DNA from 2 places in the Mesorhizobium sp. NPDC059054 genome. Region 2 is predicted to be linked to the other one. Evidence: riboswitches for the same ligand, from Rfam matches in the RefSeq annotation. Region 2 holds a riboswitch; the other holds the start of a gene.
What was found. Region 2 has a riboswitch for S-adenosylmethionine ahead of ACFWXH_RS22785 (O-succinylhomoserine sulfhydrylase). Riboswitches for the same ligand answer to the same signal wherever they lie in the genome.
Positions count from the first base shown of each region.

Region 1: linked by a shared signal. The riboswitch ahead of metA (homoserine O-succinyltransferase) and the one ahead of ACFWXH_RS22785 (O-succinylhomoserine sulfhydrylase) in region 2 are both predicted to bind S-adenosylmethionine.

Region 1 covers NZ_JBHYHV010000004.1:201,673-209,375, reverse strand. The annotation lists gene ACFWXH_RS18200 (MFS transporter) at 1-1,506, opposite strand, end outside; gene ACFWXH_RS18195 (LysR family transcriptional regulator) at 1,652-2,509, shown strand; gene metA (homoserine O-succinyltransferase) at 2,579-3,502, opposite strand; SAM riboswitch at 3,552-3,629, opposite strand; gene hisC (histidinol-phosphate transaminase) at 3,781-4,890, shown strand; gene ACFWXH_RS18180 (prephenate/arogenate dehydrogenase family protein) at 4,895-5,827, shown strand; gene ACFWXH_RS18175 (DUF2125 domain-containing protein) at 5,906-6,904, opposite strand; gene ACFWXH_RS18170 (gamma-glutamylcyclotransferase) at 7,079-7,633, shown strand.
Region 2 covers NZ_JBHYHV010000005.1:378,657-386,359, reverse strand. The annotation lists gene ACFWXH_RS22795 (ceramide glucosyltransferase) at 1-123, shown strand, start outside; gene ACFWXH_RS22790 (MmcQ/YjbR family DNA-binding protein) at 195-518, shown strand; gene ACFWXH_RS22785 (O-succinylhomoserine sulfhydrylase) at 771-1,958, opposite strand; SAM riboswitch at 2,018-2,095, opposite strand; gene ACFWXH_RS22780 (2'-deoxycytidine 5'-triphosphate deaminase) at 2,187-3,281, shown strand; gene ACFWXH_RS22775 (ABC transporter substrate-binding protein) at 3,473-4,237, shown strand; gene ACFWXH_RS22770 (MBL fold metallo-hydrolase) at 4,333-5,319, opposite strand; gene ACFWXH_RS22765 (hypothetical protein) at 5,614-5,901, shown strand; gene ACFWXH_RS22760 (ABC transporter substrate-binding protein) at 6,028-6,783, shown strand; gene ACFWXH_RS22755 (SDR family NAD(P)-dependent oxidoreductase) at 7,028-7,703, shown strand, end outside.

The DNA.
Region 1 (7,703 bases), on a different contig from region 2:
CTTGCTCGAACCGAAGATGGCGAAGGACAGCGCCGCCAGAACCCAGACGCCGAGGCCGCCGTAAAGCATCACCCAGCCGAAGCCTTCGACGAGTGCGGAGTGGACGATGTCCGCCGGCACAGTCAGGCCCCGTTGAGTGGTATCCTGCAATGCCGCGGTGTTGCCGGCGGCGATCTTTTCGGCGACCGCACGAAGGTCGACCCCGTCGAACGCGTCCGGCAGGCCCTTCTTCAACCCGTGCAGGATGCCTTCGACAAGAACAAAGCCCATGACGGCGATGTTGATGGCGAGCGCGATCAGCCGGGCACTGGTGTCGATGCCGGAAGCCATGCCGGCGCGGCTCGCGGGCACTGAACCGGTCGTCATGTTGGTGGCAGGCGTCGTGGTCAGACCGAGGCCGATGCCGGAAACCAGCGCGCCGGGCAGGACGGTGAGGCCGCTTGCCGCTTCGGCAGCAGAACCCAGCCACATCAGGACAAAGCCGAGGCCGATGGTGAACAGGCCGAGCGGGATGACGATGCGCGCGTTGAAGCGGACCAGCAGGTACTGGGCAATGGGCGGCATCACCAGGAAAGGCACCGTATAGGCGAGCAATGCGAGGCCTGTCGTGGTGCTGTCGTAGCCGAGACCGACCGCGAAATAGATCGGCAGGTAGATCATGAACGGCCAATAGCTGAAGTTCATGCCGATGCAGCCGATTATCGCGCCGGAGAAATCGCGGATCCTGAATACCGAAAAGTCGAACATCGGGTGGGCGTGATAGCGTTCCACCAGGACGAAGGCGATGAAGCCGACGATCGTCGCCGCAGCGATGGCCAGGGCAACGGGGCTCAAGAAACCACCGAAATCCGGAGCCTGGGTGATGTAATAGGCCAGGCCGAAGACAGCGGCGCTGAGAAGGACGATGCCCAGAATGTCGAGCTTCTTGGCTTGCGGGTCGCGCGATTCGGAGACGCCGACATAGGTGAGGGTCATGCAGAGCACCGCCAGCGGCGCATGGACGAGAAAGACCCACTGCCAGGTCGACAGGGCCACGATGCCGCCTCCGATGATCGGGCCGAAACCGAGACCGATGCCGGCGATCACGCCCCAGATGGCGAAGGCCCTGCCGCGTTCCCTGCCGTCCTGGAACTGGTGCGAAAGAATGGCGATCGAACAGATGAACATAGCCCCGCCGGCCATGCCCTGCAGAAAACGGGCTGCGATCAGCAGCGAGGTGTTGGGCGCAAGCCCGCACATCAGCGAGGTCAGGCCGAAGGCCGCTACCGTTATGGCAAAAACCAACTTCCTGCCAAAGCGGTCGGCGAAAGTGCCGGTTGCCATCAGCACGGTGGTGCAGGCGATGGTGTAGGCGTTCATGATCCACTGCATGGCCTTGAAATCGGCCTGCAGCACGCGTTCCAGCGTTGGCAGGATCACCGGCACGCTGGAGATCTCCAGGCCGAACATCAAGGCAGACAGACAAACGGCGGCGAGCACGAGGCCGTTTCTACTGGGGGTATTCATCAAAACCTCCGGCATCGGCGGAGGCGATGTCCACGCCCACGCCGCTCAGTTGCGGTGCGAAATTCGAATTTCAGATAGTCGCAACTTGAACATATGAAAATGCAATGTAAATCTATTTCAGAGATAACAAATTGGTATGCTGACAATGTTGTCACTAGACGTCGAGGCCGTGCAGGCCTTTGTCATGGTTGCCGATCTTCAAAGCTTCACCCGCGCTGCAGACGCGTTAGGCACAACGCAGGCAGCGATCAGCGTGAAACTCAAACGGCTCGAGGAGAGGATCGGCCGCAAGCTGATCGAACGCACGCCGCGCCACGTGCGACTTTCGGCGGAAGGGGCGGTGTTCATCCAGCCGGCGCGCGACTTTCTCGCCGCGCATGACCGTGCCGTTGCAGGCCTCTCCTCTTGCGCCCGCCGTTTTGCATTGGGCATCGCCGCCCATGTCGCCGGTCCGGAAGTCACGACATTGCTGGCGCGCCTCAACGAACATGATCCGGCGTTGACCATCGAGGTGCAGGTCGACAATTCGCGCAATCTGCTCGATGCATTCGACCGTGGAGAGCTGGATGCCGCGATCGTACGGCGCGAGGACGATCGGCGCGATGGCGAGGTGCTGGGGCCGGAGCATTTCGGCTGGTTCGCCGCCCCCAGTTTCCATTGCCGCCCGGGCGAGCCAATGCGGCTTGCTGCCTTGTCACCGGCGTGCGGCGTGCGCGACATCGGCACCCACGCACTCGACGATGCCGGCATCTCATGGACGGAAGTGTTCCTGGGTGGCGGCTCGTCGGTGGTCATGGCGGCGGTATCGGCAGGGCTTGCTATGGCCGTATTCTCCGAGCGGCTTGCGCCGGTCGGGACCATCGAAGTCAGCCGCAAGTTCAACCTGCCGCCGCTGCCGTCTTCGGAAATCGTGCTGCATTCGACACTGACCGACCAGCGCTCGCGCGACGCGTTGCGCACCATTGCCTGCGCCTTCCGCGAACACCGCGCTGCTGCCGCGTAGGCTCGACAGGCCTGTAAGGACCGCCATTGAAAGACCCGCGCTCGGTTGCCGAGCGCGGTTTCGGCATCTCTAGCCTTCTTTTCCGATATTTTCCGCGTCGTAGGCGGTGGTCTGATAGACGCTGTTGATCCAGTTGCCGAACAGCAGATGGGCATGCGAACGCCAACGGTTCAGTGGCGGGCGCTTGGGGTCGTCGTCCGGATAATACTCGTGCGGCACGGCAATCGATACGCCGGCGGCGACGTCGCGGTCATACTCTTCCTTGAGTGAGGTTGAGTCATATTCGATGTGGTTGAACATATAGAGGCGGTTGCCGGTCTGCTCGGCGAGCAGGCTCGGGCCCGTCTCTTCCGAATCCATCAGCAACTCCAGGCCGGAGCCTGCTGGGATGTCGGCTGTACGCACTTCGGTCCAGCGCGACACGGGAATCGCAAAATCATCCGAGAAACCGGAGAGATAGGGGGAGGCGGGTGCGTTGTTGCGGTGGCGGAAGACGCCGAACGCCTTCTCCCCTAGCGTGTGTTTTGGGACCTGGTGGAAATGCCAGGCGGCGGCCATCGCTCCCCAGCAGATGAAAAAAGACGAATGGACGTTTGTCTTCGTCCAGTCGAGGATCTGCTTGAGCTCGTCCCAGTATGTCACGTCCTCGAATGGCAACAGTTCCACCGGCGCACCGGTGATGATGAAGCCGTCGAATTTGCGATCCTTCACTTCCTCCCAGGTCTGGTAGAAGGTGATCAGATGTTCTTCGGACGTATTCTTGGCCTTGTGATTGCCGATGCGCACCAGGGTCAGCTCGACCTGCAACGGCGTCGCGCCGATCAGCCGGGCGAACTGCGTCTCCGTCCTGATCTTGTTGGGCATCAGGTTGAGCAGGCCGATCTGCAGCGGGCGGATGTCTTGGCGCAGGGCGGTCTGCTCGTCCATGATGGACACGCCCTCTTTGACCAGAACTTCACGGGCGGGGAGCTGGTCCGGGATCTTGATCGGCACTTTGCGAACTCCAAAAAACAAAACCGGCATTGCTGTCGCAAAGCCGGTTTACGGATCGCAAACGGCCCTTTAGCGACTTATTTAACGTGGCTGCAAGCCGACCGGCCAAATCACCACGGATCGATATCTTGCTAATACGCCGACCAAGCGATGGCGTCAATCGATGCTCGAACGTCGGGCCGGTCCCGTCGCGGTTCCGGTTTTCCTCGACATTCAGTGGTGCGGACGGTATTTCCGCCGGAGCCTCCGGTCGGAGGCGTCAATCACGGACTTTCGACATGACCAAGGCAACCGATCCGCTTCGTCCGCAACCTCGTGCCGGTATCCTGAATATCGAGGCCTATGTGCCGGGCAAGGGTGCGGCACACGGTGCCGCCAAGGTCCATAAGCTCTCCGCCAACGAGAACCCGCTCGGACCGTCGCCGAAGGCAGTCGAGGCCGCGCAGGAGGCCGCCGCCGGACTGGAGCGCTATCCTGACGGCCAGGCGACGAAGCTGCGCCAGGCCATCGCCGATACGCATGGGCTCAACATCGCCAACATCCAATGCTTCAACGGCTCCGACGAGGTGCTTGGCCTGCTGGCGCGCATTTACCTCGGGTCCGGTGACGAGGCGATCTATACGGAACACGGATTTCTGGCTTACCCGATCTTCATCCTGGCGGCTGGCGCGACGCCGGTGGTGGCGAAGGAGGCAGGTGAGCTTGTCGACGTCGACGCCATACTGGCGGCCGTCACGCCACGCACGAAGATGGTTTTCCTGGCCAATCCAAACAACCCGACCGGTACATATATTCCTTTCGAAGAAGTGCGGCGCCTGCATGCCGGTTTGCCCAGGACCGTGCTCCTGGTGCTGGACGCGGCCTATGCCGAGTTCGTGCGCCGGAACGATTACGAGGCCGGCGTCGAGCTGGTCGCGGGCAACGAGAATGTTGTCATGACGCGCACCTTCTCCAAGGTGCATGGTCTCGGCGGCGCGCGCATCGGCTGGTCCTATGCGCCGGCGCATGTCGTCGACGTGCTCGAGCGCGTGCGTGATCCCTTCAACGTCAGCGCCACCGCGATCGCGGCGGGCGAGGCGGCAATGCGCGACCGTGCCCACGTCGAACGCTCGGTGCAGCATATCGAGACCTGGGTGCCGTGGCTGACCGACGAACTGACCAGGCTCGGCCTGCGCGTCACTCCCAGTGTCGGCAATTTCATCCTGATCCATTTCCCGGACGATCGAAAACACTCGGCGCCGGTAGCGGACGAATATCTGTGTGAGCGAGGCTATATTCTGCGGCGCGTTGCCGGCTACGGTTTTCCCAACGCGCTGCGGATGACGGTCGGAACCGAAGAAGCCAACCGCGGCGTGGTCGCCGCACTCGCTGAATTCCTGAAAAGCTGAAGAAATGTCCGAACCTCTGTTTGAAAAGATCGCCCTGATCGGCATCGGCCTGATTGGCTCTTCGCTCGCGCGCGTGGTGCGTCGCGAAGGCCTCGCTCGCCATATCGCCATCTCCACCCGCCGCCCGGAAACGCTGAAACGCGCCGAGGAGCTGAAGCTCGGCGACAGTTACACGACCGATGCAAAGGCGGCGGTGCGCGACGCCGACCTCGTCATCGTCTCGGTGCCGGTAGGCGCTTCCGGCACTGTGGCCGAGGAGATCGCGCCGGCGCTCAAAAAGGGGGCGATCCTTACCGATGTCGGCTCCACCAAGCAGTCGGTGATCGCGCAGATGTCGCCCTTCGTGCCGGAAGGCGTGCACTTCATTCCCGGCCATCCTCTCGCCGGCACCGAGAATTCCGGCCCCGACGCCGGTTTTCCGGACCTGTTCGACAACCGTTGGTGCATTTTCACGCCACTGCCGGATACCGACCCGGAAGCGTTGGAGAAGCTGACGGAGTTCTGGCGCCGTTGCGGTTCGAACATCGATACGATGACGCCCGAGCATCACGACATGACGCTCGCCATCGTTTCACATCTGCCGCACATCATCGCCTACAACATCGTCGGCACGGCCGACGATCTGGAGAATGTGACGAAGTCCGAGGTCATCAAATATTCGGCCTCGGGTTTCCGCGACTTCACCCGTCTGGCCGCCTCGGACCCGACCATGTGGCGGGACGTATGCCTGCACAACAAGGATGCCATCCTGGAGATGCTGGCGCGTTTCTCGGAGGATCTGTCTTCCTTGCAAAGAGCGATCCGCTGGGGCGACAGTGACAAGCTGTTCGACCTGTTCACCCGCACCCGCGCCATCCGCCGTTCGATCATCCAGGCCGGCCAGGACATCGACGTTCCCGACTTCGGACGCCAGGTGGTGGAGCATCCGAGTAAGTGAGCGAATAGCGAGGTAGGGAGTAGCGAATAGTGAGGTCGTGAGAATTCCCCTACTCGCTATCTCACTATTCGCTACTCCCTATTCTACCGGCTTGATCATCCCCAACGGAATGAATCCCAGCGAGGCGCGGCCCTTCACCACTTTCAGCGGCATCGTCGGTTCGTTGCCGAGCATGGAAAGGGCGGCGAAACCCTGCTGGATCTGGCTTGCCTGTTCAGGGATGGCCGTGGCGAGAATAGCCGCAACCGCCTTCGGGTTCTGCAGCTTGATGTTGAGTGTGGCGTCGATCAGCCCATCGGCATCGACCGCGACCGGACCCGCGAGGACGATGCGCGCCTCGCCGGAGGACAGTTCAAGATTCCTGATTTCGGCGGATTGACCACGCAGGCTCTTCGGCGGTGTGTTCAGCATGGCGATGCCGTTCTTCACCGTGGCGTCGCCCTTGCCGCTGAAGGGCGGCAGCACCCGTCCGCCGATGGTATGGGCATCGATCTCAAGGTCGGTGAAATCATGGGTGAGCACAAGGTCCTGGCCGGTGGGGCTGGCCGTGGCGGTGAGCTGGCCGACGCTGAACAGCTGGACCGGATCGGTCTCGTCGGCCGGGTCGGTCTGGCCGTTGAAACCCTCGGCCGTTACCGAAACCCGGCTGGGCAAGGGCCACCACAGGCGTCCACTGATGTCCAGCTGGTCCCAGTCGATCCATAGCGGCAGCGTGCCCGGCACGGAGGTGCGCAGCGGCCCGTCGAGATTGACGTTCGGCACCAGCGGCTGGGCCAGGCTCGCCGTGGCGATCACTCCACCGGCTGCCGCGGCTATGTTCCTGGAATCGTCCTGGTAGGCAAGCGCATCGCAGGTGACCGTGAAATGCAGCGGATAGCCACTCACCGTCAGATTAGCGCAGTCGGCATTGATTCCCTTGGCAGCCAGGGCGGCGACGGTGCTCGTGGCATCGCTCCTGACGCGCCCGGCCAACCAGTACCAGCCGGCGCTGTAGAGGCCGAACAGGACAAGCAGGGCCAAGATCAGTTTTGGTAGCCAGCGCCGACGTTTTGGCTTGCTCTGGTCACTTGACGTCATGCTGTGGCCCTCGATAACGCAGAAAGAACCGGAACGGCGACCATCCCGGTCGAAATGATTTGGTGCGGAACGCGATGAAGATGAACCGACATTCCGCCCTGTCTCTTTGCTTGTCGCATGATCTTTGTCCAAAAAGTCCACGACTTTTCGGGATCATGCTTTAGGCTTGGCGATATGGGCGATTTTTGGGTTTTTGGCTACGGTTCGCTGATCTGGCGCCCCGGTTTCGCGCATGTCGAGACGCAAAGAGCACGCCTGCATGGCTATCGGCGTTCGCTCTGCGTCTATTCCTTCGTCCACCGCGGCACCCGCGAAAGGCCAGGTCTGGTGCTCGGCCTCGACCGCGGCGGTTCCTGTATCGGGCTGGCTTTCCGGGTGCCTGGCGAGTTGCGTGACGAGGTCATCGCCTATCTGCGCGAGCGTGAACTGGTCACCAACGTCTATCTCGAACGCTGGGTGAAGGTGGCACTAGAGGACGGCCGCATGGCGGATGCGGTGACCTATGTCGCCGACCGTGGCCACGAGCAATATGCAGGCTCACTCGATGAAGCGGAGGCCGCCACCGTCGTACGCGGCGCTGTCGGCCAGTCCGGTGTCAATGAGGACTATGTGCTCAACACCATTCAGCATCTCGAAGCGCTCGGCATTCGCGATCGCTGGCTGGAAGAGGTGGCGCGGCTGATCGTCCCGCCCGAAAACGCTTCTGGCCCATTGAACGCTCGGCGATAGTCCCTAGCTTCCTGCCGGTATCGGCACCCGCCGGCATTAGGGCGTTTCCGTTTTTACGGAAACGCGGGAA
Region 2 (7,703 bases):
GATATCATGGTGCCGGCGATCTGGCTGCGCGGCTGGCTCGGCGGCGCCATCGACTGGCGCGGCAACACCATGAACATCACCACCAAGTCCGACGAAGCCGAGGAAGTGCTCTCGGGCGCCTGATCTGATCTGTATCGCTGCCGGCTGGTTTGCGGCATGATCGCTGCAGCCCAACGCTTGAGGGGAGGGTGGTCGTGCTGTCCGAGGACCGCTATTGCCAGATCGCGCTCGGCTTTCCCGAAGCCGTGCAGAGCAGCCATTTCGACGTCACCGATTTCCGCGTGCGCGGCAAGATCTTCGCCACGCTGCGGCCGAAGGACAGCCGCGCCGTCATCAAGCTGGCACCGGACGAGCAGCGGCTGCTGCTCGAAACATCGGCCGGTCAGTTCGAGCCGATCCCCGGCTCCTGGGGCCAGAAAGGCTGGACGCGGGTCTGGCTGGAACAGGCGGACGAGGAAACCGTCCGCCATGCCATGACGATGAGCTGGCGCTCCGTCGCGCCGAAGTCGTTGCGGTAGGGGCGACAATGTGAAATTTCGAATGTCGCGCCTGGCATACCCCCACCCCTAACCCCTCCCCTCAAGGGGGAGGGGGATTGGTCGATGCGCGCGCCCTGTAAGACGTCGGTGGTTTCGCATCAGATAGCGACCGAGAAGTCCCCCTCCCCCTTGAGGGGAGGGGTTAGGGGTGGGGGTGTGCCGGGCGCGACGCAGTCAGATATCGACAACTGGCGGGTACGGCATCTCCGTGTGCGAGATCGTGCCCTTACCTCAAGCCTTCGCCAGCGCCTGTTCGATGTCTTCCAGCAGGTCGTCGGTGTCTTCGAGACCGAGCGACAGGCGCAGCGTGCCGTCGCCCATGCCGAGTTCCGCGCGGGCCTCGTCGGTCAGGTTCTTGTGCGTCGTCGTCGCCGGATGGGTGATCAAGCTCTTGGCATCGCCCAGATTGTTGGAGATCAGCACCACGTCGAGCGCGTTCTCGAAGGCGAAGGCCGATTTCTTGCCGCCCTTGAGGTCGAAGCAGATCAGCGTCGAGCCGCCGGTCATCTGCTTCTTGATGATGTCGGCCTGCGGATGGTCGGCACGGCCGGGATAGATCAGCCGCCCGACCTTCGGGTGGTCGGCGAGGAAATCGGCGATCTTGCCGGCTGCTTCCGTCTGCTGGCGCACGCGCAGGGGCAGCGTCTCCAGGCCTTTCAGCAGCACCCAGGCGTTGAACGGCGACAGGCTCGGGCCGGTGTGGCGGAAGTAATCGTGCAGGTTCTCGTCGATCCACTTCTTGTCGGACAGCACGATACCGCCGAGGCAGCGGCCCTGGCCGTCAATGTGCTTGGTGGCCGAATAGACGACGATGTGCGCGCCGAGTTCCAGCGGCTTCTGCATCAGCGGCGTGGCAAAGACATTGTCCACCACCAGCCTGGCGCCGATCGAATTGGCGAGCCTAGCGACGGCGGCGATATCGACCACTTCCAGCGTCGGGTTGGTCGGGCTCTCCAGGAAGAACAGCTTGGTGTTCGGCCTCACCGCGGCTTCCCAGTTCCCGGTCTCGGTGCCGTCGACCAGCGTCGCCTCGATGCCGTATTTCGGTGCCAGCGTCTCGACCACCCAGCGACAGGAGCCGAACAGCGCGCGCGCAGCCACGATATGGTCGCCAGCCTTGAGGCTGCACAAAACGGCGGCCGTCACCGCGGCCATGCCGGATGCGAAGGCACGGGCGTCTTCAGCGCCTTCCAGTGCGCACATGCGCTTTTCGAACATGTCGACGGTGGGGTTCGCGTAGCGCGAATAGATGAAGCCTGGCTCCTCGCCCTTGAAGCGGGCTTCGGCGCGCTCGGCGCTGTCGTAGTGATAGCCCTGCGTCAGGAACATCGCTTCCGACATCTCGCCGAAGCCCGATCGCAGCGTGCCAGCGTGGACGAGCTGGGTTGCGGGTTTCCAGTTGCGCTTTTTCTCGGTCATGGTTCCGTTCCGACACACAAAAAAACCGGCCGCGAAGTCGCAACCGGTCCATAGGGGCTTTGTCGGGCCCTGCGGTCCTTTAGCGACTTGTTTAACGTGGCTGCAAGCCGACCGGCCAAATCACCACGGGATAAAGTTCCCTTTAGACCCGGGGGCGGCTTGCGTCAATTGCCGGCTTCATTAAGAGCATGGAGGGCTGGCTGACTTGAGCCACCTGTGGAGTTGTCATTGCGCAAGACAGGCATTCTTCCCGATCAGGATATCGCGGCGCTGTTCCAGGCAGGCAGCCTGAAGTCGCCGCGTCCGCTCGATGCCGACCAGATCCAGCCGGCGAGCCTCGACCTGCGCCTCGGCGAAAAGGCCTATCGTGTGCGCGCCTCCTTCCTGCCCGGTCCCCACAGCACGGTGGAAGCAAAGCTCGACCGGCTGAAGCTGCATGAGATCGACCTTGCCGAAGGCGCGGTGTTGGAGACGGGCTGCGTCTACATCGTGCCGCTGCTGGAAAGCCTGGAACTGCCGGGCGACATTTCCGCCTCGACCAATCCGAAGAGTTCGACCGGCCGGCTCGACATCTTCACCCGCGTCATGACCGACCATGGCCAGGAGTTCGACAAGATCGCCGCCGGCTATCGCGGCCAGCTCTATCTCGAAGTCAGCCCGCGCACCTTCCCGATCGTCGCACGCACCGGCTCGCGCCTGTCGCAGATCCGCTTCCGCACCGGCAACGCGCTTCTGTCGGAAGAGGAGTTGCATGCCTTGCACCGCGCCGAGACGCTGGTGGCGATCGACCCGCCCAACATCTCAAACGGCGGCATCGCGCTGTCCATCGATCTGGCCGGCGACAAGGACGGGCTGGTCGGCTATCGCGGCAAGCATCACACCGGGCTGGTCGACGTCGACAAGCGCGCCGCCCAGGACATCGTCGATTTCTGGGAGCCGCTCTATCGCAGCGGCGCCGGCGAGCTGGTGCTCGATCCGGATGAATTCTACATCCTCGTCAGCCAGGAGGCGGTGCATGTGCCGCCGCTCTACGCCGCGGAGATGACGCCATTCGATCCGCTGGTCGGTGAATTCCGCGTGCACTATGCCGGCTTCTTCGATCCGGGCTTCGGTCATTCCGCCGCCGGCGGCACCGGCAGCCGCGCGGTGCTGGAAGTGCGCAGCCATGAGGTGCCGTTCATCCTCGACCACGGCCAGATCGTCGGCCGGCTGGTCTACGAGCACATGCTGAAGCGGCCGACCGCGCTTTACGGCACCGACCTCGGCTCCAATTACCAGGCGCAGGGCCTGAAGCTGTCGAAGCATTTTCGGGCAGCGAGGTAGGGAATAGGGGAGTAAGGGAATAGGGGAATAAACAACTGCCCACTTCCTTACTCCCCTATTCCCTTACTCCCCTAAAACGCCACCCATCCAAAGCAGCAACACCACGTCGCATCCTGCGCTTGCCTGGCTCCCTGCGGCGTGCTTGGCTGTCAGCGGACAACAAGACCAACCCGAGGGGGAACATGATGAGAATGTCCAAGTGGTTCGCAACGGTCGCGGCCGCAACGATGATGGTGGCGGGCGCCAGTGCTGCCTTTGCCGCCGACAAGATCAAGATCGGGACGGAGGGTGCCTATCCGCCTTTCAACACCCTCACCGCGGACGGCAAGCTGGAGGGTTTCGACATCGACATCGCCAATGCGCTGTGCGCGCAGATGAAGGCCGAGTGCGAACTCGTCACGCAGGATTGGGACGGCATGATCCCGGCGCTGCAGGCCAAGAAGTTCGATGCCATCATCGCTTCGATGAGCATCACGCCCGAGCGCAAGAAGCAGGTCGCCTTCACCAACAAATATTACACCACGCCGCTGGCGCTGGTTGCCTTGAAGGACAGCGCGCTGGCCGGCACGGATGGTGAGGCAGTCAAAGGCAAGACCGTGGGCGCGCAAGCTTCCACAACCCAGGCCGATTATGCGCAGGACGTCTATGCCAAGGCCGGCGCCGACGTGAAGCTCTACCCGACGCAGGAAGAAGCGGTGACCGACCTGGTCAACGGCCGCCTCGACGCCGTCCTCTCCGACAAGTTCGTGCTGGTCGACTGGATGAAGAACGGCTCGGCCAAGGATTGCTGCAAGATGATCGGCGACGTCAAGGGAACCGAGACCGAAGCCGGAATCGCGATACGCCAGGAGGACAATGAGCTGCGCGAGAAGTTCAATGCGGCCATCGACGCCATCGTGGCCGACGGCACCTACAAGAAGATCCAGTCGAAATATTTCGACTTCGACATCTATTGAGCAGCTGTTGCTGATGGCGGATAGCCAGCCGCCTCGTTGCTGAAAAGGAAGGCCGGGAGCTCTCCCGGCCTTTTATCTGTCCAGCGCCACGCGGCTCAGATCGCACTGCTCCACTGCACGGGCACCAGTTCGAAACCGTTGCCGGATTTGGCGATGTGACCGGTGGCGGGGAAGGGGGCGTGGTAGAAGGCAACCTGCATCTTCTCCGCCGCCGCCATGTCGAGCAGCTTGCGCCGGGTCGCCGTCGCCTGCGGCCCGTCCATGTCGAACACCGCCGTCCAGTCGGGGTTGCGTACGAACAGCGCAGGATGATTGGTCGTATCCGACAATGCCATCAGCCTGTCGTCGCCGGAGGCAATGGCGAAGACGGTGTGGCCGGGCGTGTGGCCGGGAGCAGCGATCGCGGTCACGCCAGGCACCAGTTCCTTGTCGCCTTCGTACTGCTTGACGTCCTTGGCGACGGGGCCGAAGACGCGGCGCACGGTGGCGAATGCGTTCTTCGCGGCTTCCGGCGCGGCGTTCATCTTGGAATCGTCCATCCAGAACGCCCATTCGGCCGCCGGCACCATGACCTCGGCATTCGGGAAGACGGCGGTGCCGTCCTTGAGCCGGAAGCCGTTGATGTGGTCGCCATGGAAATGGCTGATGATGACGGTCGAGACATCCTCTGGCTTGAATCCGGCAGCCTTGAAATTGTTCATCCAGACCCCCGATGTCGGCGCGCCGGAATCGCCGTTGCCGGTGTCGATCAGCACCAGCCGGTCGCCGATCTGCAAAGCCAGCGTGGTGTAGGAGATCGAGATCGCATCGCTCGGCAGATAGGCATCCTCCATCGCCTTCTTGACGTCGGCGAGCTCGGCATTGCGGATGAAGCCGTCGAGCGGGCGCTGGCCGAACCCGTCGTTGAGTGCGGTGACGGTGATGTCGCCCACCTTGTAGCGATAGAAGCCGGGATTGTGGCTCACGGGTGCGTCTTGCGCCCGCGCCGGCGCGATGCCGATGGGCAGGTCGAGGATGGCAGCGGTAGCGAGGGCGCCGGCGCTTGCCATGACGGTGCGACGGGAAAGGGCGAAACTGGCCATTGATCGGACTCCAAAGGTCAGCAGGCACGGCCTTGACCGGCAGCGCTCATCGCCGACCGGTTCCGCGCCCCGGGGACAACCCGGAGAGCAGGCTACCAGCAAGGCTTGCGGCTTCAACCTGATGCGGCCGACGGGAGGTCACCTTTGCGTGAGCCGGGTGTTATCGAGCGAGGATGTCCGGTCCGGATTATTCGCGTGCTGATGGTCACTCGTCGTCGATCATTCGGGATCGTCGTTTGAATTTCCTTGCGTGCGGTTGGCCAAAGCGGCCAAGTAGTGGTCGATGGAGGGGCCATGGTTTCGGCGAAGAAAGCCTTTTGGCGGATGTTCAAGTACGACTACGGCTACGACGTTTATGTGCGGGAGAAGATATTCGATGCCAGGGGCAAGGACATCGCCAATCTGCTCCTGGCAATGGACGATGAGGAGAAGATAATCTGGATTCAATACGCACGAGGTGAATCCGAGGTTTCGCGGATGCTTACGATCGAGAACCTGAAAAGACTCCGCAAGTCCTGCGATATCATCATCCAAAAATACGAAGAGGGTGTTGTCCAACCTTCGCAAGACGCGGGATCGTAGCGCCCCAAAGAAACTATCCTCCGAGCACCAATCGAAGCCCGGCGCTGGCGCTTCCTCGCTTTGCCGGCACATGTTTGGCAGGGCTCGGCCGTTTCGGCCGAAGTTGGAGGGAAAACAGGAATGCAGATTTCGAAATGGCTCGTCTCGGCTGCGGCCGCGACGATGTTGATGATGGGGACGGCTGCCGCCGAAAAGCTGAAGATCGCCACGGAAGGGGCTGCGCCGCCCTTCAGCACGGTGACGGCGGACGGCAAGCTGGCCGGCTTCGACGTCGACATCGCCAACGCGCTGTGCGCTGAGATGAAAATCGAATGCGAGATCGTCGCGCAGGATTGGGACGGCATGATCCCGGCGCTGCAGGCCAGGAAGTTCGATGCCATCATCGCCTCGATGACCATCACCGAGGAGCGCAAGAAGCAGGTCGCCTTCACCAACAAATACTACGCGACGCCGCTGGCCCTGGCCGGCCTGAAGGACACCGCCGTGACCGGCACCGAGCCGGCAGCGCTGGAAGGCAAGACGCTGGGCGCGCAAGGCTCGACCATGCAAGCCACCTACGCGCAGGATGTCTACGCCAAGGCCGGCGCCGACGTGAAGCTCTACCCGACGCATGAGGATGCCGTCGCCGACCTCGTCAACGGCCGGCTCGACGCCATCATCACCGACAAGTTCGTGCTGGTCGACTGGGTCAAGAATGGCAACGGCAAGGATTGCTGCAAGCTGATCGGTGACGTGAAGGGTACCGAGGCCGAGATCGGCATCGCGATCCGCCAGGGCGAGGACGCGCTGCGCGAGCGCTTCAACGCCGCGATCGACGCCATCGTGGCCGACGGCACCTACAAGAAGGTGCAGGCGAAGTATTTCGACTTCGACATCTATTGAGCGGTTGCGGTTCGCGCCGCGTCAAAGCCGATCAGATCGATGGGCGCCGCTGGCGCCACGGGCGCCCTTGGCGCCCGTTTTGCTGTCTGATCCGTGCCCGGTCCAACGCGTTCAAAGACGTCATGCGGCACGCTCAGGCATCCTGAATGTCCTGAAAGGTGGCATCTTTGACATTCAAGACAGAATTCTGTCGTCCTATCTCTAGCTGGCGCTCCGATGGAGAGAGCGTCAAAGGAGAACGAAGATGACAAGCGAACCTAAGGGTACGGCTCTCGTCACCGGCGCATCGTCGGGAATAGGGGCGATCTATGCCGATCGCCTGGCGAAGCAGGGCTACGATCTGATCCTGGTGGCACGCAATGCCGACAAGCTGCGCAACCTGGCGAAGGCCATCAGCGACGAGACAGGCCGCTCGGTTGAAGTTTTCCCGGCCGACCTCGGCAAGAGCGCCGAGCTGAAGCAGGTCGAAAAGCTGCTGCGCACCGATGCCAGCATCACCATGCTCGTCAACAATGCCGGCATCGGCGCAATCGCGCCGCTGCTTTCGAGCGACGTCGATGCCATGCAGTCGATGATCGACATCAATGTGACCGCACCGATGCGGCTGGCCTATGCGGTCGTGCCGGCTTTCGTGTCGCGCGGCAAGGGCACGATCATCAACATCGCCTCGATCGTCGCTATCGCCCCTGAAACACTGAATGGCGTCTATGGCGGCAGCAAGGCCTTCGTCCTCGCCTTTTCGCAGTCACTTCATCACGAGCTGGCCGACAAGGGCGTCCGTGTCCAGGCCGTGCTTCCAGGCGCCACGGCAACCGACTTCTGGGCTCTCTCGGGAAGGCCTGTCGAGCATTTGCCCAGCGAAATCGTGATGGCCGCCGACGCCATGGTCGATGCCGCGATGGCGAGATTGCAGCAGGGCG